2 regions of the Salinivibrio sp. ML198 genome follow, and region 2 is predicted to be linked to the other one. Evidence: predicted binding sites of a transcription regulator. Region 2 holds the regulator's gene; the other holds the start of a gene.
The links. Region 2 encodes MetJ, which represses methionine synthesis genes. Its sites were predicted from a motif close to TTAGACNTNTANANGTCTAA; they were not measured.
Positions count from the first base shown of each region.

Region 1 (15,281 bases), on a different contig from region 2:
TGATCCATGTCTTTATTTACCTTGATAACAATAATGACTGGTGTCTATTGGCCACGACTAATTACCGAAAAGCGCTGACAGGTTGTGGTCCTGTTTTTCAGATTCTTGGAACTCAAGCAAGTCAAAGGCTTTGAAGTTCATAAGGTTGGCTATCAATACATCAGGGAATTGCTCAATACGAATGTTGTTAGTGTTAACTGATGCGTTATAGAATTCACGGCGATCGGCTATCTGGTTTTCTAATTCAGAAATGCGTGATTGCAGTTGCTGGAAAGACTCATCGGCCTTGAGATCTGGATATTCTTCTGCTAATGCCAAAAGTTGACCCATACCACCACGTAATTGCTCTTCGGCGTGACCTACTTTTTTTGCATCGCCTTCCTGACGAGCGTCCTCAACTTGATTACGAGCATTAATCACTTGGACAAGCGTTTCCTGCTCGTAGCTCATATACTGCTTTGCAGTATCGACTAGCTTGGGTAATTCATCGTGGCGTTGCTTGAGCAAAACATCGATATTAGACCAAGCCTTGCTCACATTGTGCTTAACGGCGACCAAGCGGTTATAAATTCCGATGAGATAAAAGGTCGCGCTAGTCAATAAGACCAGTAAGATGACCGTGATGATCAGGCCCATGCTATCTCCTAAATTGATGCTTTATTAATCCCTGATTGCTAGGAAGGGATGGGTGTTTTGATGGAAGAGGGCAAAAACTACCAGGAAATTTAAAATATTCAATTAATGAGGGGAGTATGAAGTGCTAAACGTTAAGGCGATTCCAAAACACGTTTGCCACTCGTGTTTCTGGCCATAAGCACAGTATTCCGAAATCAAAGAATGCTAATTTGAGCTCGTACATTATCGCATCTAATTGTCACTATTGTTATCTGTGCGGTATTGCTGCTGGAAATTAAGGTTGAGAACTATGATTAAAAAACGCCACAGTTACTTCACCAGTCACTGTGGCGTTTATCTAGCTATTTATACTGGTTAGCATCAATGCGTTCGTCTGAGCTAACACATTGTTATGCTAGCTTACCAGCCTTTTACGACTGCGCCGTCAAAGATTTCCATCGCGGCGTTGTAAACCGCATCAGTTTGGTAGGCTTTAACAAAGGTTTTGACGTTTTCTGCGTCGACGTTGTCTTTGCGCGCCACAATCAGGTTCACATAAGGCGATTCTTTGTCTTCAACAAAGATACCGTCTTATTTTACTGAATCTTGTGCCGATTTCCTTAGTCGAAACAGCCCACACGATTGCATACGGTTTTTATACATTCACTTTAACGCTGCGCCGGGAAGTGCTGTTCAAGGAATGCCATCACATGTGGCACGTATTTATCGGTATCAAACACAGCCGCGCTGTGTCCAACACCTTGCTCAATAAATAGCCGATTATCAATGCCATAGTCGTCGAGTTTAGATTGAAGCAGTTGGCTTTGTGACACTGGAACACGCTTGTCTTCTGCACCATGAAGCTGGATAAAAGGGGGCGTATTTGAGTTGATGTAGTGAGTGGTCGACGCTCGTTGTGCAATATCCGGTATGTTGCTCGGTATATCACCTAAAAAGCGCGCGACAGATGATCGCTTGCTCGCTTTTTTGCCATGTTTCTTGCCCAATGCCATCAAGTCTGTGGGACCAAAGAAACTGACCACTGCTTTCACTCTATATTTAGGATTGGAGGTATAAAAAGCGATATTGCTATGTGAGTTGGTGGCTCCCACTAACCCGGCTAAATGCCCCCCGGCTGAACGGCCCATCATCGCTAATTCATCCGCTCTAATATGATATTGATTTGCATGATCGTGGAGATAATTAAGCGCATCATTGATGTCCGTTAAAGGGGCGGGGAATATCGCCTCACCGCTTAGGCGGTAATTGACAGCAGCCAATGCATAGCCCTTTTCTAACACGGCCTTGAGTAATGTTGGGTTCTTAGTTGGGATGGCATCTTTGCTTCCTCGCTTCCATGCACCGCCATGTACCCAAACCAAGAGCGGGTATGGTTGATCAGCTTGAGCGCTGGGTGTGTAGAGATCCAAGCCAATTGCTTTCCCTTCGACCTGTTTATAAGCAATATCCTTATGCATTACATGACTCTCGCTGGCATTTACTGAGGACATACAAATTAGAGAAAGAGATAAAAACTTTATGAGTAATTTCATATTTATTGCTCGTATTAGAATGATGTTTCAACTGCCAACCAATAACGACGGCCATCTTCAACGTAGCCATATTCATCGTAAGTGGTTTGCTTGTCTAAAAGGTTATAGATGCCGGCCATCAGTTTGAAATGGCGGTTGAGCTGCCAATTGGTGCCAAAGTCAACATAAGTAACGGATGGTGCGGTCTGACTTCTTGAATCGATACTAATCGGATCGGATTCTTCACTACGATAGGAAACGCGTAGCCATGAGCCAATGTCATCTTGAATAGCCCAATCAGTGTTGAGCGCGACCAAGTGGGTAGGGACCTGAGTTAATGGCTGACCTTTGTCTTCACCAGCGCGTTTTTCTGAGCGTGTGTAGGTGTAGGTCGCGGTTACATCCAGACTTTTTGTCAGTGCTTTTTTGACCGACGCTTCACTGCCATAAGTGATGGCTTCCTCGATATTGGCATAGGTGGCGTCACAGGCACGCGCGGTGCAGTTTGGATCAAGGTTAACGCGGTCAATTTTGTCTTCAAAGTCGTTATAAAAAACAGTGACGCTGGTACTTAACATGTCTATATCTTCATAGTACAGACCAAGTTCGGTATTGACTGAGGATTCCGGTTTGAGGTCAGCGTTGCCATATAGGTCGCATCGTCCATTACAGCTCTCTTGTACCCAGTCTTCTTCCATTTCGGTCAGGCTGGGCGCGCGGTAGCCTGTCGATACCCCCCCTTTTATCGCCCAGGTGGCGCTGGGAGACCATACTGCGTAAACCCGAGGACTAAGATGGGAGCCGAATTGTTCATTGTTGTCGTAACGAAGCCCTAAGGTGAGAGCAATATTATCGCTGACGTACCACTCATCCTCGGCAAAGACAGACCATTGTGCATTGCGAAACTCGAAACTACCGTTGTCGAGCACTTCACGCTCAAAGTTGGTACCAACCGAAACATAATGAAGGTTAAGCGTTTTGGACCACTGCGTTTTCGCTCGGATATTCTCTACCTCTAACGAGCGACCCACGTTCTCGACTGATTCCATACTAAAATAGGAGGATCCGCTAATATCGCTGTAGCTTGCTTCGTGTCCAATTCCGATAGATTGCCGGTTATTGTTGGTTTCTGAATCGCGGGTTCTTGTCTTTCCGGCGGTGTTTTCCCGTGTTTGGTCGTGGTGGGTGTAGTCTACACTGATGGTATCGTCGTCAGTGGCAGTAAAGTGCAGTGATGCGCGATAGTTTTCGAGTGTTTTTCCACCATTGGCGAACGCAATGTCATCTTCAATGCGCTCTTGGTATCGTGCTGAAAGATTGGCACTGAGACGATCGCTGACTAGTGGGCCAGATAAAGACAGCTCGCCTTGATAATAATCACCCGATTGATTATTTTCTTGCAGCACGGATTCAGCACGCAGTTGGCCTGCCCATTCGGTGTTATCTTTGCGGGTAATAATGTTTATTACTCCACCAATGGCATCGGATCCGTAGAGGGTGGACATCGGGCCGCGTATCACTTCAATTCGCTCTATGGTGTTTAGAGGGGGCAGCCAGTCTTGCTCATAGCCACCACCGCCGCTAACTTGTGTTTCTCGCCCTGACTGCTTACGGCCGTCAACGAGAATCACTGTGTAGTCAGACGGCATTCCGCGAAGTGATATCTCTTGGCGTGAACCGCCACTTGTGATCACCACGCCTGGAACGTCTTGAAGAGCATCAGTGATATCTTTGTAGGCACGGTTTTCAATTTGAGACCGATTTATCACACTAATAGACGCAGGGGCTGACAGGGTGGACTGTTCATAACCAGTGGCGGTAATAACCATGGTTTCACTGGACGTCGAGGCCTCAGAGCGTGGCGTATCAGCCAAAGAAACCAGCGGGATTGTTAAGGTTAACCCTACCGCAAAACGATAAATAAAAGGATTGGTTTTAAACATATTGGGCAGCTAACAGTTTGGTAATTAATAATCGTTATCAATTAAATACTCATTAGCAAATGCTTTCAATCAATACCTTATTCGTAGAACAAAAACCCACTATGCGCTATTTGCAATATGGTCCTTTGAGTCAGGAGTAAGTAGTAGTGCTATCGAATAGCTCATCAAATAGCTCACGGATCCAGACACACATAGGGTCATCGTGAAAGCGTTTGTGCCAGCATAGATAGACTTTCGAAAAATGTAACTGCAAGAGTTCAGGGACTTCTCGAGTGATAAGCCTTTCGTCGTGACAGGCTGCTTGTGCAAAAGGGGTAGGCAAATGGAAAATGATATCGGTTTGAGCAGCAATGTTTGGCGCAGAGCTGAAGTTAGTGATTTGTATAGGTGTGGAGAGGCGTCGCTTTTTATTCGCTAACCCCAACTCAATAAATTTGTGCTCAAGCGATAGTGTCTTTTCACCTTGTAATGAAATTTGTCCAAAATTGCACTGACTTAAGTTTTCTGCCGTCAATGTCATATTTGCTAAGGGATGGTTGCGGTTCATCAGTAAACGAAAATCTCGTTGTGCAACGGCTTTTCGGTGAATACTTTGCTCAGATGTCGGTGGCTCGTGTGACGATAAAGAAAAGTGGATATCACCCGCAGCAAGCTTTTCAAAATGCTGCTGTGGCGAGGTGTCTATGCTGACAATGAGGTTAGGCGCTCTCTCGCGAATAGCGGCAACGACGTCTGGCATCAATGTGTTGATTTGTGGTTGTAATCCGTAAAAACGAACGGTGCCTGCTACCTTCTCAGGTTCAAATGAGTTCTTATGCGAAAGCTTCTCTAAATTAATGATTAAAGAAGAGATATCTTGCTTAATATCTTCGGCTTTGGGAGTGAGGGCAAAGCCAAAACTTGTACGCACCAAGAGCTCGTCATCGAAAAAAATCCGCATTTTTTGTAGTGCTCGGCTGACAGATGATTGACTGGTATTAAGTAGAAGTGCGGTATTGGACACATGCTTTTCCTCGAGTAAGTACTTGAGAATATAAAGAGATGTCACATCGATGTTGGGTATTTGCATAGTAGGGTATTTAATCAGTGATGCCAGTCATTGAAGCCGTAATGTTGGAATCAACATACCAGAATCTTGTATAAGATGAACAGCACCCCTCCTATTCAAGTATGTAGGGTCTGTTTTTTGGGGAGAGTTACATTTTGATACCTCTCACCACTAAAAAAAGCCCGCGCTTTTCAGCACGGGCTTAATCATTTCAGTATGTTACGCGTAGTGGCTTACCAGCCTTTTACCACGGCGCCGTCAAAGATTTCCATCGCGGCGTTGTAAACCGCATCAGTTTGGTAGGCTTTTACAAAGGTTTTGACGTTTTCAGCGTCGACGTTGTCTTTGCGCGCCACAATCAGGTTCACGTAGGGTGACTCTTTGTCTTCAACAAAGATACCGTCTTTGCTTGGCGTTAGGCCCACGCCGGCGGCAAAGGTATTGTTGATAATAGCCAAGTCCACATCTTCCAATGAGCGAGGCAGTTGTGGGGTTTCTAGCTCGATGATTTCTACGTTTTTCGGATTCTCAACGATATCCAGTTTGGTGGCGTTGATGCCTGCACCTTCTTTGAGCTTGATGATGCCTTGCTGCTCAAGCAATACCAGTGAACGGCCCAGGTTCGATGGGTTGTTTGGCACCGCAATTTTACCGCCTTCTGGTAGATCCTCGACGCTATCTAGCTTGTAAGAATACGCTGCAATCGGATACACAAAGGTGTTGCCGGCAATCGCAAACTCATAACCACGGTCTTTGATTTGTGCGTCTAAGTACGGTTTGTGCTGAAAAGCATTCACATCAACTGAGCCATCGTCCAGTGCCGCGTTTGGCGAGACATAGTCGGTAAAGGTCACTAGCTCTACATCAAGACCGAGCTTTTTCGCTTCTTTCACCGCATGTTCAGCCACTTGTGCCTCTTCGCCCGCCATCACGCCCACGGTGATGCTGTTATTATCGGTTGCGGCTTGTTCTTTCTCACCGCAGCCAGTCAGCACCAAGGTTGAGGCAAGGCCAAGGGTGGCTAGTAGCGTTTTAATGGTGGTTTTCATTGTCTGTCTCCCTGTTTGGAACATATTCGTCATTATTGTGTTTGATTTAGCGGTGATCGGCGCGTCGCACCAAGTAATCACCAAAAGATTGAATCGCTTGTACTAAGACCACCAGCATCACAACGGTGATCAGCATGACGGTGGTATCAAAGCGTTGATAGCCATAGCGGATGCCCACATCCCCAAGGCCACCACCGCCGACGGCACCGGCCATGGCTGAGTAGCTCACCAAGGTGACCAAGGTAATGGTGGCGCCATTGATGATGCCCGGCAGTGCTTCAGGTATCAGCACTTTACAAATAATTTGGAGCGGGTTCGCGCCCATCGCTTTGGCCGCTTCTTCTAGCCCTGCCGGTAGTTCCAGTAACGCCCCTTCAACCAAGCGGGCAATAAATGGAATCGCGCCGACGGTAAGTGGCACAATCGCCGCCGCGGTGCCGATTGAGGTGCCAACCACCATGCGGGTAAAGGGAATAATCGCCACCAGCAAGATAATAAAGGGGATGGAGCGACCAATGTTCACTATTGCGCCAAGCACCTGGTTAACTTGTGGCTGACCCAGCAAACCACCGGGTTTGGTCACATGCAGTAGCACGCCTAGTGGGATACCAATCACAAAGCCCATGATGCCGGAGGCAAACACCATATACAGGGTTTGGCCGGTGGCCTCGAGGAGCAAGTTGATAAGGGCGCTGTTTTCATTGACCCATTGAGTGAGTTGATCAATCAACATAGCCAAGTACCTCCGTGTTGACATGGTGCTTGTTGAGGTAAGTGATGGCGTTTTCAACCGCCTCTTTTGGACCCATGATTTCCGCAAGCAGTAGGCCGAATTTCACGCCGCCGGCGTAGTCGATATCTGAGCTTAAAATGCTGATGTCGATATCAAACAGACGCGAGATCTGGCTGATTAATGGGTCATCGACCGTCGCGCCGGTAAACTCGAGGCGCACCAAGGGGTAACTGCCTTCGAAGTATTCTTGTTGTAAGCGCTGGGCAAAATCATGCGGCACTGACAAGTCGAGGGTTGAACGAATAAATTGTTTGGCCAAGTCGGATTTGGGGTGCGCAAAAATCTCGCCCACCGGACCGGACTCGACGAGCTCGCCATCGCCAATAATAGCGACGTCGTCACAGATACGTTTGACCACATCCATTTCGTGGGTGATCAGCAAAATGGTGAGGTTGAGCTTTTGGTTGATGGTTTGCAGCAGCGACAGAATGGATTGCGTGGTGGCCGGATCCAGTGCGCTGGTGGCTTCATCACAAAGTAGAACGTTGGGGCTTGGCGCCAATGCACGGGCAATGGCGACACGTTGTTTTTGTCCGCCACTGAGGCTGGCAGGATACACATCACGCTTATCGGCCAAGCCAACCAGATCGAGCAGTTCGCTCACGCGGGTTTCAATCTCATCGCGGCTCGAGCCACTTAGCTCAAGCGGTAGGGCGATATTATCGAACACGGTGCGTGACGAAAGCAGATTAAAGTGTTGGAAAATCATCCCGATTTTACGGCGCGCTTGGGTCAACTGGCGGCTGGGTAACGCCGTGAGGTTAGTGCCACCCACTTTGACTGAGCCGCTGGTTGGGCGCTCGAGCAGGTTAACCATCCGGATTAGGGTACTTTTCCCTGCGCCGGAGGCACCGATCACACCAAATACTTTCCCCTTGGGAATAAATAAGTTGATGTCATTAAGGGCATGAATTCGGCGTTCCCCGAGTTCGAATACCTTGTTGAGGTTGGTTATCTCAATCATCACATGTCCTTGGCGAATAATTTGATCACAGCAGACTCACTCAGCGGCTTGTGCCACATTCTTGCTGTCGCTCTGGTTATTGATGCTATGAGTTAGTCAAAATTAAGTCAATGGATATTTTTACTTCTGGACGTCTAAATGGCAATAAGTCCAATCGCTTGGTTATAAACTCAACAGTAGGCTTGATCTCAAACGATAAAGGACGTTTACTAGGAGCCCCTGTAGTGCTTTGTTCTGATTACGCTTTATGCCAACTGCTTTGATTGATACCACCATGCTTTCCTTGTTCATCCCGACCTTTTTTCTGGTGTCCGTGACCCCTGGGATGTGTATGACCCTCTCGATGACGCTGGGAATGACCATCGGGGTTAAGCGTAGCCTGCATATGATGTGGGGCGAGTTAATTGGCGTGGGGCTAGTAGCGATTGCCTCGGTAATTGGGGTGGCGGCAATGATGCTTAACTATCCGTCGATCTTTCAGGTGTTCAAATACGTCGGTGGTGCCTATCTGGCGTTTCTTGGGGTGCAAATGTGGCGATCTCGCGGGAAAATGGCTATTCCGGAGGATGATGACGCTAGCCCCAGTGAAGCATCAGCGTGGTCCTTGGCGACCCAAGGGTTTGTCACCGCGATTGCCAACCCCAAAGGCTGGGCGTTTATGATTTCGCTGTTGCCGCCATTTATTAATCCTAAATTGGCGCTGCCTAGCCAGTTAAGTGTGCTGGTGTTGATTATTCTGCTGACTGAATTTAGCTGCTTGATGCTCTATGCCAGCGGTGGTCGCACGTTGCGTCGATTTTTGCAGCAAAGAGGCAACGTGCAACTGCTCAACCGTGTCGCCGGCACCTTGATGGTAGGCGTTGGCGTTTGGCTGGCGCTGGGATAGGACGTGATTAATCCGTGCCACGCCCGTGATGCTCAGCGACCAAAGCGGTAAAGATCGCTTTGGCGGTGGGGAGAATCGCATCGGGAAAATCATAATCGGGGTTATGTAGCTGTGGATGATGCTCACCACTGCCAATGCCAAATAACGCCCCTGGCCAGCGAGCAAGAAATTCGGCCACATCTTCCGACCAGCGCATGGGCTCGGTGAGCCTGTGAACCGCTAACCCTAACGACTGCGCGGCATTGACCACATGCTGCGTATGGTGTGTGCTGTTCTCGGCCGCGATAAAGGGTTCATGCCAGCTAACATTGACCGTTAATCCTGCCCGAGCCGCGAGCGTGTTCACTTTGTCGACTAAGTCGGCCTTCATGGCGTGAAAGCAGGCGTTGTCATCACTGCGCAAGGTAGCCATCACGGTCGCCTGGCCGGGCGCGACGCCGTAGGCGGGTTCTCCTAACTGAGCGTGAACCAAGGTGACGAGGCTGTTGGCGTCTGGGTAGGCGTCGGGCAGTTGTGTCAGGGTATGCATCACGCCTGTCATCGCACTGGCGGGGCTGATCCCACGCTCTGGGTAGGCGGCATGAGAAGTTTTTCCGTACAGCTCAATAGCGACCCCGGTTGATGCGCAGGCAAAGGTGCCGGGGCGCACCACGATTTGATGCTGATTAAAGTCGGGGAGATTGTGAAAGGCGTAGACATTATCAATCTGCACGTTGGCAATCTCGGGGGACTCGCACATACGCGCTGCGCCTTCACCGGTTTCTTCGGCAGGCTGAAAGGCGAGCAGCACAGTGCCGCGAGCGGGCGGAATGTGGCTAAGCTCGGCGGCGACGGCCAGCAACGCCGCGGTATGGCCATCGTGGCCACAGGCATGCATCACGCCTGGGTGCTGGGAGCAGTAAGCCTGTGATCCACTCTCTTCAATCGGCAGCGCATCGAAATCGGCACGTAGTAAGGTGGTGGGCCCTGGTGCCGCGCCTTGAATGGTAACCAGGATCCCGTGACCACCGATATCAGTGGCAGGGTGAAAGCCAAATTGCCGCAATTGGGCGGCGATGGTGCGGGCGGTGAGGGCTTCGTGATTAGAAAGCTCAGGGGTTTGGTGCAGGGTATGCCGTAGTGTGACGGGATCGAATTCGTTAGCCATCGTCGACTCCAAAACCAGAATGGATACGCCATGCTAGATCGCGTTTGCATGTCACGTTGTGAACGCAAACGCAAAAAAGCCAGCAACAGGTGCTGGCTTTTGTTTTATCCGACAGAGCGTGGTGCAAATTACACTTGGCCGTTGTCTTCAGCTTGTTTCGCTTGGATAGCGGTCAGGGCCACTGTGTAAACAATGTCGTCTACCAGTGCGCCACGCGACAAGTCGTTCACTGGCTTGCGCATGCCTTGCAGCATTGGACCGATAGACACCAGCTCAGCAGAACGTTGTACCGCTTTGTAGGTGGTGTTACCTGTGTTCAAGTCTGGGAAGACGAACACGGTCGCTTTACCGGCAACCGGTGAATCCGGTGCTTTTGACTTAGCCACGTTTTCCATGATGGCCGCGTCGTACTGCAGTGGGCCATCAATCACGAGATCAGGGCGCTTCTCTTTGGCAAGGCGGGTGGCTTCGCGAACTTTATCCACGTCAGCCCCTTTACCCGAACTACCGGTCGAGTAAGAGATCATCGCTACGCGCGGCTCAATACCGAATGCGGCGGCAGAGTCGGCTGATTGAATTGCAATTTCAGCCAGTTGTTCCGCGTTTGGATCCGGGTTGATCGCACAGTCACCGTAAACCAGCACTTGCTCAGGCAGCAGCATGAAGAAGACCGACGACACCAAAGAGGCGTTCGGCGCTGTCTTGATGATCTGCAGCGGTGGGCGAATGGTGTTAGCCGTGGTGTGCACGGCACCAGAAACCAGACCGTCCACTTCGTTGGCTTCTAGCATCATGGTACCCAGTACTACTGTGTCTTCCAGGTGCTCTTGCGCAATCACTTCGGTGATGCCTTTGCTCTTACGCAGCTCAACCAAACGGGCAACATATTTGTCACGCGCTTTCACTGGGTCAATGATTTCAACGCCTGCGCCCAGGGTTACGCCCTGTTGATCAGCAACACGTTTGATTTCTTCTGGGTTACCCAAAAGCACACACTCAGCAATTTTACGCTCGGCACAGATAGCGGCGGCTTTGATGGTGCGTGGCTCGTCACCTTCTGGCAGTACAATGCGCTTGGCGGCTTTACGCGCAAACTCGGTGAGCTGATAACGGAAGGCCGGTGGGCTGAGGCGACGCTCACGGTTAGAGCCAGAGCTTAGTGACTCAATCCAGTTACCATCAATGTGGCTGGCTACATGGTCGTTCACAAACTCAACGCGCTCTTTGTCGTCAGCCGGAACTTCGAGGCTGAAGCTTTGCAGGTTGAGTGAGGTTTGCCAGGTGTTGCCAGCGGTGGTGAATACCGGTAGGCCCGTTTCAAAGGCACGATCACACAGTGCTTTGAGCTGATCAGGGATCGAGTAACCACCGGTCAGCAGCAGTGCACCAATCTCTACGCCGTTCATTGCTGCCAAGCAGGCCGCGACAATCACGTCTGGACGGTCTGCCGAGGTCACCAGCAGTGAGCCAGGACGGAAGTGCTCAACCATATTAGGAATAGAGCGTGCGCAGAAAGTAATGCTCTTGATACGGCGTGAGTGAATTTCACCTTCGTTGATGATGGTGGCATTCAAGTGCTTGGCCATATCGCTGGCACGGGTGGCAATTAAGTCGATTTTCCACGGCACACAACCCAGTACACGGATTGGGCTCGAGTTGAAAATCTGCATCACTTCAACGTTAGTTGGACGCGCGCCGTCTGCATCGTCAAAGATTTCTGACAGATCAGGGCGGGTGCGGCCAGCATCATCCACAGGCGCATTGAGCTTGTTGATGATCACGCCAGAGATATTGCCGTTTTTGCTGCCACCAAAGTTGGTGCACGCAAACTCGATACGCTCTTTTAGCTGGGCTGGGTTGTCGGTACCTGGTGTGGTGACAAAGACAATCTCTGCATCCAGCGTCTTGGCGATCTCGTAGTTGATTTGGTTGGCAAACGGATGGTTACGCGTGGTGACCAAGCCTTCAACCAGCGCCACTTCGGTGTTTTGGGTGGCGCGTGTGAAGCGTGCAAGCACTTCTTCAAGCAGCACGTCTTCTTGATCGGAGCGCAGCAGATCTTCGGCCTGGTTCATGGACATCGACTCGGCGACTTTCATGTCACTGTTGGCGTGAATGATTTCTGTCGTCAGGTCTGTCACATCGGTGTCGCTACCGTGATGTGGCTGGGCAATGGGTTTAAAAAATGAGACGCGAACGCCTTTACGCTCCATCGCTCGCATTACGCCGAGGCTGATACTGGTCAGACCGACGCCGGAGCCGATTGGAATTAGCATAATAGTACGGGACACGTTGACTTCCTCTTACTATCTGATTGGCGTGCCGGACAGGCCGGCACAAATATAAAAACGGCTGAGTGGAATCAGCCGTTGGGAATGGTCTTACAGGCCAGTTAGGCGCGCAGTATCTTGCGCAATGACCAACTCTTCGTTGGTTGAAATCACCATGGCTGGCACACGGCTTTCGTCTGTGGTGATCACGCCTTCGCCACCAAAGCGCGCTTTCAGGTTACGCTCTTTGTCGACATCAACACCCAGTAGCGACAAGCGCTCAAGCACGAGCTCACGAATTGGACCTGAGTTCTCACCGATACCGCCGGTGAAGACAATCGCATCAAGACGGCCGTCTAGGGTCGCGGTGTAGCTTGCTACGTATTTAGCAAGGCGGTGACAGAACACGTTCATTGCACGCGTGGCTTCTTCTTTCTCACCGTAGTTGTCTTCGACAAAGCGGCAGTCAGAGGTCACTTCGGTCAAGCCTTGCAGGCCAGACTCTTTGGTCAGCATGGTGTTGATTTGCTCAACGCTGTAACCCAGTGCATCGTGCAGGTGGAAGATAATTGCTGGGTCTAGATCACCAGAGCGGGTGCCCATGACCAGACCTTCCAATGGGGTCATACCCATTGAGGTGTCGACGGATTTGCCGTTTTTAATCGCACAAACTGACGCGCCGTTACCGAGGTGGCAGTTAATGATGTTCACTTCTTCTACAGGCTTGCCAAGCTGCTCAGCGGCGGCGTTAGCGATAAAGTAGTGTGACGTACCGTGCATGCCATAGCGACGGATGCCGTGCTCTTTATAAAGGTTATAAGGCAGTGCATATAGGTAGGCTTCTTCTGGCATCGTTTGATGGTATGCCGTATCGAATACCGCCACGTTTTTCAGCGCAGGGAAGGCTTTTTTCGCCGCTTCGATACCTACGATATGGGCAGGGTTGTGCAGCGGTGCAAAGCTGGCTGCATCGTGGATCCCTTTCAGTACATCGTCCGTAATTAATGCTGACTGGGTAAAGTGCTCACCACCGTGAACAACGCGGTGGCCAATGGCACCTAGGTTCTCGGCAAGCTCAGGCTTTGAGGCAAGAATGGTATCGACAATGAAATTAAGGGCTTCATTGTGTGCGGCACCTTCGCCGAGTTGGGCTTCATGCTTACCGTCCATCTTCCACTTAATGCGGGCTTCTGGAAGGTGAAGGCATTCGGCTAGACCGGTAAGATGCTCATCGCCTGATTGAGCGTCGACAATGGCGAACTTCAAAGAGGAGCTTCCGCAATTGAGTACGAGAACCAGCTTGGACATGTATGACTACCTATGTTTCGTATGACAAAGTGTATTGAACAAAAAGGATAGTGGACAAACAGAGACACTACCTTTTTAAAAAAAGAATTATCTCATGCGTTGTCGCGGGGAAAGAACCATCTTTATCCGTCCTGGATAAATGAACGCTCCGTCGAGTACAACCAGATTAGGTTGCGAGACAATCGAATCCGAGCAACAATGATAAAGTGCGCTAAGGATAGCGGGACTTGATACAGATAACAAAAATTTTTTGAGCAATACTGGTTAAATTTGAAAGTTTTTAAACAGTTTGTTTAATTTTTATTGTAAAAGTTGAGTGACAGCGAGTCGAGTCACACTGAGTAAGTGAGGTAGGTATGACAACGAATAAGTCAATCTGGCGCTGCCTGCAAGACGGTCAGAAGTACATGCAGGAATGGCCAATGAGAAAGGAGTTGGCACCGGTCTTTCCCGAAAACCGGGTGATCACCATGACTCGTTTCGCGATTAAAGTCATGCCTGCAGTGGCGGCAATCAGTGTATTGCTGCAGATGTCGGCCAATAATGTGCAAGGGCTACCGCAAGCGGTGATTGTGGCCCTGTTCGCGTTGAGCTTGCCGGTGCAAGGATTGTGGTGGTTGGGTAAGCGTCGTGATACGCCTCTGCCGCCGGCGCTCGCGGGTTGGTATCGTGAGCTGCATCAAAAGATCACCAGCGAAGGCCATGCGATGCAGCCGATCAAAAACCAGCCACGATACAAAGAGCTTGCGCATGCGTTAAGCCGCGCGTTTAAAGTTGATCGTGCCGCCTTAGAGCGCTGGTTCTAACAGACACGCGGGGTCGTCGCTATCGCGCAGATATCGGCCATCGACTATCGACGCGCTAACGAGAAGAAACGATAACAAAAACGCCGACCAGCTGGTCGGCGTTTTTGTCTGTGGGAAAGTGTATGTGGGAAAGCGTGAGCACTAGCTATTGGTGGCGCGCTTGCACTGGGCGTCACCTTGCCCTTTCATTTGGCTCACCGCTTGACGCATTTCATCCATCGACAGCCAACGCTGTGGCATGGGCTGCACGTGTAAGCGCAAGTCGGGTGCGTCGTCGCTTAGCATGGTTTGGTCGCTCACCGCGGTGATCAGTGCGATGCGCAGTTCAGGGTCGCGGGCGTGAATTTGCGCAGCGGTTCCCAACCCTTCCGCCACGTGAAATCGACCGGCGATATGCACAATTTGGCTGTTGGGGTGGGCAGCATGATACTCGACGATGCTTTCGGCCATCGTGGCATCCCACGCAAGCTGAGCCGCATATTGGGCGTCTGTTTGGCTGGCGCTGCCATGGTGCATATTGGCCTTAAACTTGCGCTTATAGGGGGAGTCTTGGGTATCGATGGTGTCGGCAAACCAGCCACGCTGTTGCTCGGAAAGGCTGTCGAGATACGACAAGCCTTGCTGACCAATACAGCGCACCAGCCGCTTGGGGGCGTTGGCAGCAATCACCTCGATTTGGCGTTGCTTGGCCAGTTCAATCAAGGGGCGGTAACTGCCGTCATAGTTATCCCAGGCTTTGGCTTGCCGCTTTAACGTGTCTTCGCCGATCTCGCCGGCAAGATATTGGTCAAGGACGGGTTGCGCATCGCGACTGAATTGCTCCATCGACAGGGCCACTGGGTGTTCTGAGGCGAGCTGGCTGAGTAGCTCAGCTTGAAAGCGGTGCACGCCTGGATGGCCGTGCCATTCGCCAATGAGTA
Region 1 is NZ_MUEZ01000005.1:27,565-42,845, reverse strand. Features, by position in the region: gene BZG25_RS04570 (hypothetical protein) at 1-8, opposite strand, end outside; gene BZG25_RS04565 (LemA family protein) at 58-636, opposite strand; partial or broken gene BZG25_RS04560 (MetQ/NlpA family ABC transporter substrate-binding protein) at 1,036-1,206, opposite strand; gene BZG25_RS04555 (alpha/beta hydrolase) at 1,284-2,168, opposite strand; gene BZG25_RS04550 (TonB-dependent receptor domain-containing protein) at 2,183-4,090, opposite strand; gene BZG25_RS04545 (LysR family transcriptional regulator) at 4,221-5,159, opposite strand; gene metQ (methionine ABC transporter substrate-binding lipoprotein MetQ) at 5,372-6,187, opposite strand; gene BZG25_RS04535 (methionine ABC transporter permease) at 6,234-6,920, opposite strand; gene metN (methionine ABC transporter ATP-binding protein MetN) at 6,910-7,944, opposite strand; gene BZG25_RS04525 (LysE family translocator) at 8,192-8,830, shown strand; gene BZG25_RS04520 (amidohydrolase) at 8,838-9,977, opposite strand; gene pta (phosphate acetyltransferase) at 10,106-12,253, opposite strand; gene BZG25_RS04510 (acetate kinase) at 12,359-13,555, opposite strand; gene yfbV (terminus macrodomain insulation protein YfbV) at 13,912-14,361, shown strand; gene BZG25_RS04500 (ChaN family lipoprotein) at 14,503-15,281, opposite strand, start outside.
Region 1: a site for MetJ is predicted at 8,063-8,082, ahead of metN (methionine ABC transporter ATP-binding protein MetN). Genes of this name have one in related genera too.

Region 2 (15,281 bases):
AAAAACAGCATCACCTGGTTACCTTGTTGCAGGTGCTGACGCATTTCAGCAATCAGCGGCGCCGACAAGCCAGCTTCGAGGTGATGGCCTTTGATATCGAGTATCCCTTGCCGGGCGGTGACCGCGTTACCAGGGCGTTGCGTGAGCTTAAGGTACTGGTATTTGCCGGTTTTTGCGTTGTGTAAGCTCTCCAGTGATGGCGTTGCCGAGCCCAAGATCACCGGCACTTGTTCTTCATGCCCCCGCATGACAGCCAGATCGCGGGCGTGATAGCGAAAGCTATCTTGCTGCTTATAGGAAGGGTCGTGCTCCTCATCGATAATGATGATGCCAAGCTTTGCCATGGGGGTAAAAAGCGCTGAGCGTGTGCCAATCACTATCGCGGCTTGATTCTCCCGTGCGGCCAGCCAGGCGTTGAGACGGTCGGTATCGCTGAGCCCTGAATGCATCACGGTCACAGGAACAGCAAAGCGGCGCTCAAAACGGCGAATGGTTTGTGGTGTCAGGCCAATTTCTGGCACCAGGATGAGCGCTTGCTGGCCACGTGCGAGCACCGGCTCAAGCACATTGAGATACACCTCGGTTTTGCCTGAGCCAGTGATCCCCTCTAATAGCGCGCAGGCAAAACCATCGCCAGCATTGAGGGTGGCAACCGCCATCGCTTGCTCGTGGTTTAACGTCGGTTTTTCTTCGGTCACCGCAAAGTTTTTTACCCAAGCATTGGCCTGAGAAGGGGGCGAGTAGGGCGCGATCCAGCCTTTTTCTGCCACCGTTTTTAGCACCGGCGTGCCGATGTCTTGTTCGATTAAGTCGGCTTGAGTGGCTGGACCGTGCGTGAGAAGCTGCAACACTCGGGCTTGTTTGGGGGCGCGGCTCAGACCTGATAGAGGTTGGTTTTGTCCTGACTCGGTGATTTGCCACCATTTTTGTTGCTGCAATGTCGCAGGGCGTCCTTTACGCAGCGAGGTTGGCATCACCGCCCCCATCGCATCTCCTAGCGGATGATGGTAAAAACGGCTCGCCCATTGCAGGAGATTGTATACCGCGGGGGTCCAAACCGGCTGCGTGTCGAGTACGGTATCAATCGCTTTGAGTTGGCTGGCTTCCACACTGGCCGTTGGCGACAAGCCGGTAACGATGCCAACTTTATGCTGGCGTCCAAACGGCACCTTGACGCGCCCTCCGATGATCGGATGCTGATCGTCTGCAATACGGTAATCAAAGGTTTTCGGCAAAGGGACAGGCAAAGCCACCTGAGCAAACTGTTCCATCACAACATCTTATTGGCCAGAAGGAATGTCAGTGTAACGGTTAGCCACACGTTGGCAAAGCCTTGTTGCACCGTAAGAGACACGCGGATTGCACAAAAAAGTTGCGAAAAAGAGGGCGCTTGATTAGAATTGCGCGCCTTAGAAAATGTTTGTTAACGACGTGTGGTGCCCGGCTTAGGATCGGGAGAGCGACACGGCCTTTAAGATGAGGTTATCCCTATGAAAGCTGGTATCCATCCAGAGTACAAAGCCGTCACAGCAAAATGCTCTTGCGGTAACGAATTCGCGTTCAGCACAACCCTAGGCAAAGACATTTACCTAGACGTGTGTGACAAGTGTCACCCATTCTACACTGGTAAGCAGCGTATCCTTGATACCGGTGGCCGTGTTGACCGCTTTAAGAAGCGTTTCGGTGCCCTTAGCAGCAAAAAATAAGCCGCTATTGACCGAATACAGAGAAGGGACGCATCAGCGTCCCTTTTTTGATCGTATCGTCCCTGTCATCGGACAACAGGTCCGAGCATCATCGCGAATGTGCTGTTAGTACTGGTGGACGTTTGCTCCCTGCGTTACCATCTTTTTTATTATACAAACCTTCCCTGTGTGGTTTGTAGAGTGTCTGACTAATATCGGTGACGCTTCCCTGTCGATATTAGTTTCCCCTTCACGATAATAATTAGGAACACTAGATGTCGGACGATAAACGCCAGCAAGCGCTGGATTATCATGCATACCCTACTCCCGGAAAAATTTCTGTTGAATTGAGCAAACCTGCCGACTCGGCCGCGGATCTCGCGTTGGCGTACAGTCCTGGCGTTGCTGAGCCTGTGCGTGAGATAGCGCAAGATGCGGATGCGGTTTACCGCTATACGGGTAAAGGCAACATGGTGGCGGTGGTCTCAAACGGCACCGCGATTTTGGGGCTAGGAAATTTAGGCCCCATGGCTTCTAAGCCTGTCATGGAAGGTAAAGCTTTATTGTTCAAGCGTTTTGCTGGATTGGACTCGATCGACATTGAAGTCAAACACCGTACTATCGATGAATTCGTGGATACCGTGGCGAACATCGCGGATACCTTTGGCGGTATCAATCTCGAAGATATCAAAGCCCCAGATTGTTTTGAGATTGAAAAACAATTAATTGCACGTTGCGAAGTGCCTGTATTTCATGATGATCAACACGGCACTGCCATCGTCACCGCTGCCGGCATGCTTAACGCGCTTGAGCTGCAAGGCAAAGATATCCGCGAGGCGACGGTGGTGTGCATGGGCGCAGGCGCAGCGGCTGTTGCCTGTATGGAGCTATTAATAAAATGTGGCGCTCAGCGGGAAAAAATCTATATGTTGGATCGTAAAGGCGTGATCCATACGCGTCGTGACGACATCAACAAATACAAGCAGCTGTTTGCCAATAACACGGATAAGCGTACCCTCGAAGATGTGATTGAGGGCGCGGATATGTTCGTTGGCGTCTCCGGTCCAGACTTGCTTTCACCCGACGCCTTGAAGCTGATGGCAGATAAACCCGTGGTATTTGCCTGCTCGAACCCAGATCCTGAAATTCATCCGGATGTGGCGCATCAAGTGCGCGATGATCTGATCATGGGAACCGGGCGTTCGGATTACCCGAATCAGGTCAATAACGTGCTCTGCTTCCCGTTTATTTTCCGTGGCGCATTGGATGTACGTGCCAGTGAAATTAACGATGCGATGAAGTTGGCAGCGGTAGAGGCCATTCGCAGCCTAGCCAAAGAGCCTGTCCCACAAACGGTATTAGACGCCGCCGGTTTGTCTTCGCTAAGCTTTGGCCCAGATTACATTATTCCCAAGCCAATGGACGCGCGTTTATTACCTAAGGTTGCCCGCGCGGTAGCGCTGGCCGCCGTGGAAACCGGCGTGGCTCGTATCGAGATGCCAGAAAACTATATGCTCGACAAGGCGTAATGCTTGAGCGTGAGGAAAAGCGCGGTGGAATAGAGCCTGAGAAGGTTGTGCTGAGCACCTATCATTACAGAAAACCCGCCAATCGGCGGGTTTTTTTAGTATTCGCTATCGTCGAACTCGATACCAAGCTCTTCCATGATCCGACGTGCTTCAGCGGGAATGCTGTCGGGTTTATCCTTACGGATATCGTCATCGGTTGGTAGTGGTTGGCCGGTGTAGGCATGAAGAAATGCCTCACACAACAACTCACTGTTGGTCGCATGACGGAGGTTTTGCACCTGACGACGAGTACGCTCGTCGGTAAGAATTTTTAGTACTTTTAATGGGATAGAGACGGTGATCTTCTTTACCTGCTCTTTCTTTTTACCATGTTCGGCATACGGATTAATGTAGTCGCCGTTCCACTGCGCCATGTCTCACCTATCTTGATTATGGAATACCCAGAATGATGCTGCGGAGATTTTAGCTATATTAACCGCCACATGCAAAGGAGTATAGACGTCTAGAAGTGTTGACGTCCCAAAAAGCGCAGGGTAAGGTGGCAGTATGAAACCTGGATCACGCCCACCATGCGCAAACCAGACTAGCAAGGATAGATCATGACTGAGAAAAAAACCGACACTATCGCCGTTCGGACCGGGATTGGGACTGACACCCAGCACCATGCGGTGGTGCCTCCCCTGTACTTATCGACCAATTACCGTTTCCCGGCACTGGGTGATGTGCCTACTTACGACTACGCGCGAGGCGGCAACCCAACGCGTGCGCAGCTCGAACAAGCGCTGACTGACTTAGAAGGGGGCGCAGGTGCGGTGGTGACCAACTGCGGGATGTCGGCGATAAACTTGGTGCTATCTCTGTTGGAGGCTGGCGAGCATATTGTCGCCCCACATGATTGTTATGGCGGCACCTATCGCTTGCTCGAATCGCGTGCCAAACAAGGGATCTGGCAGGTAAGTTTTGTCGATCAATCGGACCATGATGCGTTGGACCAGGCATTGGCCAAACAGCCCAAGCTCGTGCTGGTGGAAACCCCATCCAATCCACTCTTACGCGTGGTCGATATCGCAGAAATATGCCAAAAAGCCCATCAAGTGGGGGCTTGGGTAGTGGTCGACAACACGTTTTTATCGCCAGCTTTGCAAACGCCTTTTGCGCTGGGCGCGGATATGGTGGTGCATTCGACCACCAAATTTATTAATGGCCATTCTGATATTGTCGGTGGCGCGGTGATCGCCGCGACCAGTGAACTTGCCGAGACATTGGCTTGGTGGGGAAATTGCTTAGGGGCGACGGGCAATGCATTTGACAGTTATATGACACTGCGAGGGTTGCGCACATTGGGTGCACGCGTTAAACAACACCAACACAACACTGAAGCGGTACTCAGCTACCTGCAAACGGTGTCGGCAGTGCGGAAAATCTACTACCCCGGGCTGGCCTCTCACCCTGGCCACCAAATTGCTGCGCGCCAGCAAGCGGGGTTTGGTAGCATGCTGAGCTTAGAATTGGATACAGACCAAGCCGGTGTGGCGCGATTTATTGATGGCCTCACGTTATTTGCCCTCGCCGAGTCTCTCGGGGGGGTAGAAAGCTTAGTGACGCACCCTGGTTCGATGACACACAGAGCCATGAGTGACGCCGCGCAAGCGGAGGCGGGCATCGCACCGACCTTGTTGCGTTTTTCCATTGGATTAGAAGATGCGCAAGATTTGGTTGCCGATTTGGCGAACGCCTTTGCCCGTTTAGAGGGTGACACCCCATAGAGGCTGCGCTTCAGTGCGCGCCGCTTTACCGAGATCGATAGACATTAAGAGAGACCTTGCCATGCATGCGCAACCGACGGAAACGTCCCCCGAGTCACCACGCCAATTGCACAAGTTTGGTGGCAGTAGCCTTGCGAGCCCTGATTGCTATCGCCGTGTGGTCGATGTATTGACCGCGCATGCGAGCCAGCAAGACTTAATCGTGGTGTCCGCGGCAGGAAAAACCACTAACCAGCTGATCATGTGGTTAGCACAGTTAGACAAGGATGGACGAGTGGCGCATGAGACCTTGCAAGCGGTGCGCGCCTTTCAGCAAGACTTGATTGAGAACTTGATTGATGGTGAACCCAAGCAGCAGCTGGTGGATGCGCTTTATGCCGATATCGCAACCATTGCGTCGTTGGGCGATCAGGGCGTGAACGAGAGCGACAAAGCGTACGTGCAAGGTTTTGGAGAGGTCTGGTCGGCGCGTCTGTTGGCCCAGTTATTGAAACAGCATCGACGTGCCGCGGTGATGTTAGATTCACGCCAATGTTTGCGCGCCGAGCGCGCCGCTCAGCCGGAAGTAGATCGCGGGGCGTCTTGGCCTTTATTGCAAAATCAGCTTTCTCAGCATGGCGATACGCATGTGGTGATCACCGGCTTTATGGCACAAAATCAAGCGGGAGAAACAGTGCTGTTAGGGCGCAATGGCTCCGATTACTCGGCCACTGTCTTGGGGGCGCTTGCAGGCGTGAGCCGTGTGACCATTTGGAGTGATGTCGCCGGGGTCTATAGTGCGGACCCACGCCATGTTGATAATGCCTGTTTGCTGCCTTTAATTCGTCTCGACGAAGCGGGCGAGCTGGCGCGACTCGCCGCTCCCGTGCTGCATAGCCGAACCTTACAGCCGGTGGCGCAAAGTGCGACCGACCTGACGTTGCGCTGCACCCAAGCGCCGGATAGCGGATCAACACGTATTGAGCGCGTGTTAGCCACCGGGCGCGGGGCAAAAATCATTACGGCGTTGGATGAGGTGAGCTTGCTCCAGTTTGATGTTGCGCGAGGACAAGATTTTCAAGCGATAAAACAAGAGCTCAGCCGGATTTTGTCACAGCTAAAAGTACAGCCATTAGCAACGGATTACCAAGACGACCAGTACCGTATTTTGTTAGCGTTTACCACGGAAGTCGTGGCATTGGTAATGGCGCAAATTCAAGACGCCGGCCTCCCAGCTGAACTCAAACTGCGTGAAGGCTTTACCATGGTGGCGGCGGTTGGGGCAGGCGTGGTGAACAACCCCGTACACTGCCATGGCTTCTATCAGCAACTCAAATCACAGCCGGTGGAATTTATCAGTGAGTCGGCCTCTGGGCTGAGCCTGGTTGCTATCCTACGCCACGTCCACACTCAGGCACTGGTTGCCAGTTTGCATGATGCCTTGTTTCAAGCTCAGCGCCGTATCGGCTTGGTGTTGGTGGGCAAAGGCAATATTGGTACCCGTTGGCTAAGCCTTTTTGCCGAGCAAAAAGCACACTTGGAAAAGCGTCATGGTAAGGAAGTCTCACTGATTTCAGTGATGGACAGCCGCAACCAATGGCTTGATTTTGCCGGTATTGATGCCACGCATGTGTTGGATGGGTTTGACGAGCGTTGCGAGCCTTATTTTGATGATGAGTGGCTCACTCGTCTACTGAATCACCCGTATGACGATGTGATTGTGTTGGATGTCACCGCCAGTGAGTCATTAGCGTACTTGTATCCGCGACTTGCCGAGCATGGCTTTCACTTAATCTCCGCCAACAAAGAGGCGGGCGCCGCACCCGCCGAGCAGTACCACGCGATTCAGCAGGCGTTTAGCAAAACCGGGCGCCATTGGCTCTACAATGCGACCGTGGGCGCCGGGTTACCGATTAACTACGCGGTGCAAGATCTGCGTGAAAGTGGTGACACGATTGTTGCACTGTCTGGGATCTTTTCTGGCACTTTGTCATGGCTGTTTTTGCAATTCAGTGGTGAGGTCCCCTTTAGCGTCCTGCTTGAGCAGGCTTGGCAGCAAGGCCTAACCGAGCCTGACCCACGGGATGATCTTTCTGGGGCTGACGTGGTGCGTAAATTGGTGATTTTGGCACGTGAAGCGGGCATGTCCCTCGAACCTGAGCAGGTAAAGGTTGAGTCCTTGGTGCCTAAGTCACTGGCTGATCTGTCTTTGGATGCCTTTCTTGATAATGCACACCAAATGGATGAACCGCTACAAGAGCGATTAGACAAAGCGCATAAAAATCGGTCAGTGCTACGTTATGTGGCGCGCTTGGAGGTTAACGGTCACGCCCATGTGAGCCTAGAAACCTTACCCAGCGAGCATCCACTTGCGCATCTATTACCGTGTGACAATGTGTTTGCGATTGAAAGCCAATGGTATCGCGAGAATCCTTTGGTCATTCGTGGGCCAGGGGCGGGACGCGATGTCACCGCAGGCGCCATTCAATCCGATCTAAATCGCTTGATAAGTCGCCTTCACTAACCCGCTAATGGATAACCGTGATCAAGCTGTCTGCGCGCTGCGTAGGCAGCTTTTTTTGTGCCGTTACCCGCGTTGTGAGGTGTGCATTGATGGCTGTGTCGTCTATCTTCATAACACCATGAGTTTTTTTCATGGCTTGCATCGTTGACATTTTAGCCGAATCACGACAATCTTTAGACATATGGACGTCTAAACGTATAAATCAAAAGCAGAGCAGAAACAGGCAGACTGAACAGCGTCGTTCGGTGTCAGGGAGAGGATATGAGCTACACACACGCAGGCCACATTGATGCACTCAATCAGAACATTGCTGACTTAGATGGCGATATTAACGTCTCATTTGAGTTTTTTCCTCCCAGCACCCCAAGTATGGAAGAAACCCTCTGGAACTCAGTACATCGCTTAAAAGCACTCAAACCTAAGTTTATGTCGGTAACCTATGGCGCCAACTCCGGTGAGCGTGATCGCACCCATGACATCGTGAAAAGCATTCATGACCAGACTGGTATCGCGGCAGCACCCCATCTAACCTGCATTGATGCCACTGAAGATGAGCTCCGTCATATTGCCCGTGATTATTGGCAAAATGGCATCCGTGACATTGTGGCGTTGCGTGGCGACTTGCCATCGCCGGAGAAGAAGCCGGATATGTACGCGGTCGATTTAGTCCGTTTGCTCAAAGAAGAGCATGACTTTGATATCTCGGTTGCCGCTTACCCTGAGGTGCACCCAGAAGCGAAAAGCGCGCAGGCGGATTTGATTAACCTCAAGCGCAAAGTGGATGCTGGTGCTAGCCGGGCGATTACGCAGTTTTTCTTCGATGTCGAAAGTTATCTACGTTTTCGTGATCGCTGTGTTGCCGCCGGGATTGATGTGGAAATTGTCCCAGGGATTTTGCCCGTCTCTAACTTTAAGCAGGCGTCGCGCTTTGCCAAGATGACCAATGTGCGTGTGCCGCAGTGGATGCACAAACAGTATCAAGGGCTGGAGGATGATCCTGTCACGCGTCAGATGGTTGGCGCCTCTATTGCGCTTGATATGGTGCGAGTGCTAAGCCGTGAAGGCGTGAAAGATTTTCACTTTTATACCCTCAACCGTGCGGAATTGACGTATGCCCTGTGCCATACCTTAGGGGTTCGCCCGCTTACGGTCACGCCTTAAAAAAATACGCCCCGGTTATGTCGGGGCGTATTAGGTTGCGTGTTGTGTTTGTTGTAGTGATTAAGCACTGGCGGCGAGCATAGTGAGCTCGTCGCGCACTTCCTGCGCCCATGCCATCCATGCACGACGTTGATGGATGCTGCGTCGCAGTGCGAGGCGCATTAAACGTTGTTGTGACGTGAGCAGAGTGACTTGGCCATATTCACGCTGTTCCAGTAGCGTATAGTGATTAAGCAGCTGCTGAGACTCGGCAATCAAGTTATTCACATGATCCAGCATGGGAGCTGGGTCGAGTACATCACAACTGAGTAGTCTGGCGACATACTCGTCACGTGGTGGGGCTAACTTGGGTGTTTGAATAAACCACGCCTCAAGCATCTCAGTGCCGACAGGTGTGATGGCGTAGACCTTCCTATCGGGTTTACCGACTTGCGGCTCCAGGCGGTAGGTGACAGCACCTCGATCGGCGAGCTTATTGAGTTCACGATATACCTGTTGATGGCTGGCTTTCCACACATTGCTGATGGTGGTGGAAAACGCCTTGGTAATATCATAACCCGTGGCCTCGCAGTTGCTTAGCACTGTCAGTATTACATGGGGGAGTGACATCTCTTATATCCACAGTTTTGTTTGTACAACGATTGTTTCCTGGCGGCGGCTAGCCTTCTTTGGGCTATTTCACCGTCGCCAAGGCTTGTTCCAAGTCGGCAATGATGTCATCGATATGCTCAATGCCGACACAAAGACGGATCATCTCTGGCGTTACCCCGGCTTTGGCTTGTTCTTGCTCATTCAGTTGGCGGTGGGTCGTCGAGGCGGGGTGACAAGCCAGCGATTTAGCATCACCGATATTCACTAAACGTTTGAACAGATTAAGCGCATCATAAAATTTCACCCCTTCATCAAAGCCGCCCTTTAAGCCGAATGACAGCAATGACGCGGGCAGCCCGCCGCGTATCAGTGACTGGGCGCGGGTATAATGTGGGTGAGCGGATTGACCCGCATAGTTCACCCACGCGACGGCGGGATGATGGGCAAGGTAATCGGCCACGGCTTTGGCGTTTTCGCAGTGGCGCTCCATCCGCAGACTTAAGGTTTCTAAGCCTTGCATCAACATAAAAGCATTCATCGGCGAGAGGGCTGCGCCACTGTTACGCAGCGGTACCGTACGTGCGCGGGCAATAAACGCCGCAGGACCAAAAGTCTCACTGTAAACCACGCCATGATAGGCCGGTTCCGGTTGTGAGAATTGCGGGAAGCGGGCTTGATGGGCCACCCAGTCAAAGGTACCGCCATCGACAATCATGCCGCCAAGGGTGGTGCCATGGCCGCCAATGTATTTAGTCAGCGAGTGCACCACGATATCGGCGCCATGCTCAATGGGTTTACACAAAACGGGCGTAGCCACGGTATTGTCGACCACCAAAGGGACACCATGCGCGTGTGCGATTTTGGCAAAACCCGGTATATCCGCGATATTGCCAGCAGGGTTGCCAATCGACTCGCAATAGACCGCTTTGGTGTTGTCATCGATCAGCGCCTCAATCGCACTGGCGTCGTCACTCGCGGCAAAACGCACCTCGATGCCTTGCTCGGGAAGCATGTGGGCAAACAAGGTATAGGTGCCACCATAAAGCTGTGGCGTGGCGACGATGTTGTCACCGGCCTTGGCAAGTGTTTGAATCGCATAGGTGATGGCGGCTGCACCGGCACTGACGCAAAGCCCTGCGATACCCCCCTCTAATGCCGCCACCCGTTGTTCCAACACGTCGTTGGTCGGGTTCATGATCCGTGAGTAGATATTGCCTGGCACATCGAGGTTAAATAGATCAGCGCCGTGTTGGGCATTATCAAACTCGTAAGCGACGGTTTGATAGATAGGTGTCGCCACCGATTTGGTGGTGGGGTCGGTCTGGTAGCCGTGATGAATCGAGAGGGTTTCGTCTTTCATGGCAATTCCTTTGCGTTGTTGGGTCGCGTCAGTGCGACCTTCAATAGTAATAATATTATCAATGCAACAGCAAGCATTCGCTGACGCTTTAGCTAAAAAAAACGAGCAGCGGTTGCCGTGACACGACAAATCGATACGGAAACAAAAAAGCCGTACCCTGAGGTACGGCTTGGTGCTCGGTGATTTAACCGGTATTACGTAGGCCGGCGGCAATCCCCGCGATGGAAATCATCAAGGCATCGTCGAGTGATTGGTCCGGATCCTCTTGCTGACGCGTGCGGTATAACAGTTCGGCTTGTAGCATGTTGAGCGGCTCGACATAAATATTACGTAAGCGAATCGCTTCAGCCCCCCACGGGTTTTGCTCCATCAGGTTATCGCTGTTTTCCACCGCCAGCACCACTTGGATATCTTGGCGTAATTGCTCACGCAAGGATTCACCTAGCGGCCAGAGGCTTTCATCGACCAAGCGCTGATCATAGTACTTGGCAATGTCTAGGTTGGTTTTGGTAAACACCATTTCCAGCATCCCGAGACGGGTGGAGAAAAACGGCCATTCGCGGCACATTTCTTCCAGCCGGGCTTTGTGGCCCTTTGCAATGGCGTGATCGATTGCTTGTCCAGCCCCCAGCCAAGCCGGTAGCAATAAACGGTTTTGACTCCAGGCGAAAATCCAAGGAATCGCGCGCAAGCTTTCCACACCGCCGTTGGGGTTGCGTTTAGAAGGGCGCGATCCCAGTGGTAGTTTGCCTAATTCAAGCTCAGGGGTGGTGGAGCGGAAGTAAGGGACAAACTGCTCATGCCCACGCACTACATCACGGTAGGCTTGGCAGGAGATGTCACTCAAGGTGTCCATCAGCTGTCGCCATTCCTGCTTAGGCTCCGGCGGTGGCAGCAAGTTCGCTTCCAAAATCGCGCTGGTATACAGGTTTAAGCTGTTAACGGCGACACCAGGCAGCCCCAATTTAAAGCGGATCATCTCGCCTTGTTCGGTCACGCGTAGGCCACCTTTTAGGCTGCGAGGTGGCTGTGAGAGCAAGGCGGCGTGGGCAGGGGCACCTCCCCGGCCAACCGTCCCGCCACGGCCATGGAAAAGGGTGAGATTAACCCCTTGTTCATCACACAAATTGACCAAGGCTTCCATGGCGCGATATTGCGCCCAACCCGCGGACATGACTCCAGCATCTTTGGCGGAGTCCGAGTAACCGATCATCACCATTTGAACGTTCTGGGTAAAGCCTCGGTACCAATCAATGGCCAGCAGCTCACCAATCACCGCCTCGGCATTGTTCAGATCGTCCAGGGTTTCGAATAATGGACACACATCCATGCGGAATGGACAGCCAGCTTCTTTTAGCAATAAATGCACGGCCAGCACGTCGGAAGCGGTGCGAGCCATCGAAATGACATAGGCACCCAAGGCTTCGCGCGGCTGTTCGGCAATTACTCGACAGGTGTCGATCACTTCTTGTACCTCAGGCGAGGGTGACCAATCACGTGGCAACAACGGACGCTTAGACGCCAGCTCGCGAGTCAGGAAGGCTTGCTTGTCTTGCTCGCTCCATTGGGCGTAATCGCCCATCCCCAAATAACGGGTTACTTCTGAGAGCACATCGGCATGGCGGGTACTTTCTTGGCGAATATCGAGCTTGATCAGGTGCACGCCAAAGCATTGCACGCAGCGAAGTAGGTCAAGCAACTTGCCGTCGGCAATAATGCCCATGCCACATTGATGGAGAGACTGGTAACACGCCAGTAATGGTTGCCACAATTGCTGGGTGTCGGTCAGGATACCTTGTGATGAGGCGCGCTCGCCTTTCAGTTTGGCATCCAAGTAGTTCAAGGTATGAGTTAGCTGACTGCGCATGGTTTTGAGGATGGCGCGATACGGTTCGTGCGCCTCGCCGGCCATCTCACGCACAGTGTCATCACACTGTGTCATTGACAGTTCACTGATCAAATCCTGCACATCGCGCAAATACAAATCCGCTGCTTTCCAGCGTGATAACAGCATCACTTCACGGGTAACCTCGCTGGTGACATAGGGGTTACCGTCACGGTCGCCGCCCATCCAAGAGGAAATTTGTACCGGTTTGGCATCAATGGGTAAGTTGATGTCGAGATGGCTTTCAAGCTGCTGATCAAATTGGCGCAAAAACGCCGGTACTGCTTGCCACAGTGAATTTTCAATCACCGCAAAGCCCCATTTGGCTTCATCAAGTGGGGTAGGTCGCTCTTGGCGGATCACATCGGTGTGCCATGCTTGTGCAATCAACTGCTCAAGACGTTTCTCAGTTTTGGCACGCTCTGCCGCCCCCAAATGTTCACTGAGCTCTAATTTCGATAAACATTTATTAATCTGCACCAAGTTATGAATGGTGGTGCGGCGTGCGATTTCGGTCGGGTGAGCGGTCAGCACTAACTCAATTTTTAAATCGGCGATCGCTTGTTGCGCGTCATTGGCATCAATTTCACCTTGGCTGACACGGCGGAGTAAATCGTCGATAGCGTCCGGGCTGCACTCCAACGCGTCGCATTGACGCGAGACGGTGTGATATTGCTCGGCGATATTAGTCAGATTCAAAAATTGGCTAAAGGCGCGGGCGACCGGAAGCAGTTGGTCAGCCGGCAAGTTTTGCAGCACGGTTTTCAGCTTAGCATGATCGTCCTGATTGCCAGCGGCAGCCGATTTTGAGAGCTGACGAATTTCCTCAACTTTTTCTAAGAGTGCTGGACCATGGGCATCTTGGATGGTGTTACCCAGCAGACGGCCAAGCATACTGACATTGCTTTTCAAGGCAGAGTACTTTTCGTTCATAGCGTATCCATTCTGTAACAAAGTTACATCCTACTGTGACTGTAAAGAACCAATCTAGCGAATATTGCGCGATCGGGTCAACTTAACCGCAAATTAGCGCGAAAACTGGCCACCGGATTTGATGCTTATCATAGCACCACCCTAAAAGCTGAAAAAAAGTTTCAGCTTTTAGGGCTGCCAATCGCGAGAGGCACTCTCCATGCCTGCCATATCGCGATATTCTCGCGAATCGCGATAGGGTAACTTGCATGATTAGATAGAATTATTGCTCTATTATGAATGAATAGACATAAAAAGTGACTTTTTACGCTTTTAGGGCTTGACGGCTAAACGGGAATACGATAAAAAATAACCATTCACTATTTATGAATAAAAATATTTTTGAGAGTTGACCCATGATGCCACTCGCCACCAAATACAATGCCCTTTCTGCTCGACGACGCTAGCCTGCCTTGCGTGGCTATTGGCTACGCCCTCGATACTCTGCTGCCCCGCAGCACACCGTAAACACCCATAAAGAGAGACACCCATGACACGTAACACCATTATTGTCGGTGCCAGTGGCTACACAGGAGCCGAGCTTGTCGCCCTTGTCCATCGCCATCCGCAACTGCACTTGGCCGGTTTATATGTCTCGGCAGGCAGTGAAGACGCCAACCGCCCCGTGAGCGCGTTGCACGGCCAATTGCGTGGTGTAGTGGATATGCCACTGATGCCTTTGACCTCGCCACAGGATGTGGCCAAGCAAGCCGATGTGGTGTTTTTAGCCACTGCGCATGCGGTTAGTCATGAATTGGCGCCGATTTTTCTGGCTCAAGGTTGCGTGGTGTTTGATTTGTCGGGGGCGTATCGGGTCAATCAAGCGGATTTTTATCCTACCCATTACGGCTTTTCGCACCAGTCACCGGCATGGCTGGCGCAAGCCGTGTATGGCTTGGCGGAGTGGCAACAGGAAGCATTATCTGCAGCGCAGCTGGTCGCCGTGCCTGGATGTTACCCGACCGCCAGCCAATTAGCGCTCAAACCTGTGCTGGATGCAGGCTTGTTGGATAAACAAATGTGGCCGGTGATCAATGCCACCAGTGGCGTAACGGGCGCGGGGCGCAAAGCGAGCCTGACCAATAGTTTTTGTGAAGTGAGCCTGAATGCCTATGGGGTGTTTTCTCATCGTCATCAGCCAGAGATTGCCGCACACCTAGATACGCCGGTGATTTTCACCCCACACCTTGGCAGTTACAAACGCGGCATTCTTGCCACCATTACCGCCAAATTAGCGCCAGGTGCTAGTGAGGCCGAGGTGGGGCAGGTACTGAACCAAGCTTATCAAGATGCGCCGCTGGTACGGGTACTTCCTGCCGGTGAGGTGGCCAAGCTGCAAGCGGTGCAACATACCGGCTTTTGCGATATTGGCTATCAGGCCGCGCATGGGCATCTGATCCTTACCAGTGCGATCGATAACTTACTTAAAGGCGCGGCCAGCCAAGCCGTGCAGTGTTTAAACCTTAAGTTTGGCTTTGCCGAAACCACAGCGATTGTCTAGGAGAAACGGATGAAAACGCCATTAGTGATTAAATTAGGCGGCGCAGCACTGAGCTGCAGCGAGACCCTCGCCAAGGTTTTCGGCGCGATGAACACCTATCGCAGTGAGGCTGAGCGCCCGCTAGTGCTGGTGCACGGTGGCGGCTATTTGGTCGATGATCTACTTAAAAAGCTCAGTCTCACCAGTGTAAAAAAACAAGGCTTACGGGTCACGCCAGTCGACCAGATTGATTATGTCACCGGCGCTTTAGCTGGCACGGCCAATAAGCTGCTGTTAGCTGAGGCGCGTAAGGCGAAGATTAAAAGCTGCGGCTTGAGCTTGGCCGATG
Region 2 is NZ_MUEZ01000007.1:48,949-64,229, reverse strand. Features, by position in the region: gene priA (primosomal protein N') at 1-1,274, opposite strand, end outside; gene rpmE (50S ribosomal protein L31) at 1,491-1,706, shown strand; gene BZG25_RS06395 (malic enzyme-like NAD(P)-binding protein) at 1,961-3,214, shown strand; gene metJ (met regulon transcriptional regulator MetJ) at 3,310-3,627, opposite strand; gene metB (cystathionine gamma-synthase) at 3,814-4,980, shown strand; gene BZG25_RS06380 (bifunctional aspartate kinase/homoserine dehydrogenase II) at 5,042-7,483, shown strand; gene metF (methylenetetrahydrofolate reductase) at 7,745-8,644, shown strand; gene BZG25_RS06370 (PadR family transcriptional regulator) at 8,705-9,253, opposite strand; gene BZG25_RS06365 (O-acetylhomoserine aminocarboxypropyltransferase/cysteine synthase family protein) at 9,318-10,595, opposite strand; gene ppc (phosphoenolpyruvate carboxylase) at 10,780-13,413, opposite strand; gene argC (N-acetyl-gamma-glutamyl-phosphate reductase) at 13,943-14,953, shown strand; gene argB (acetylglutamate kinase) at 14,963-15,281, shown strand, end outside.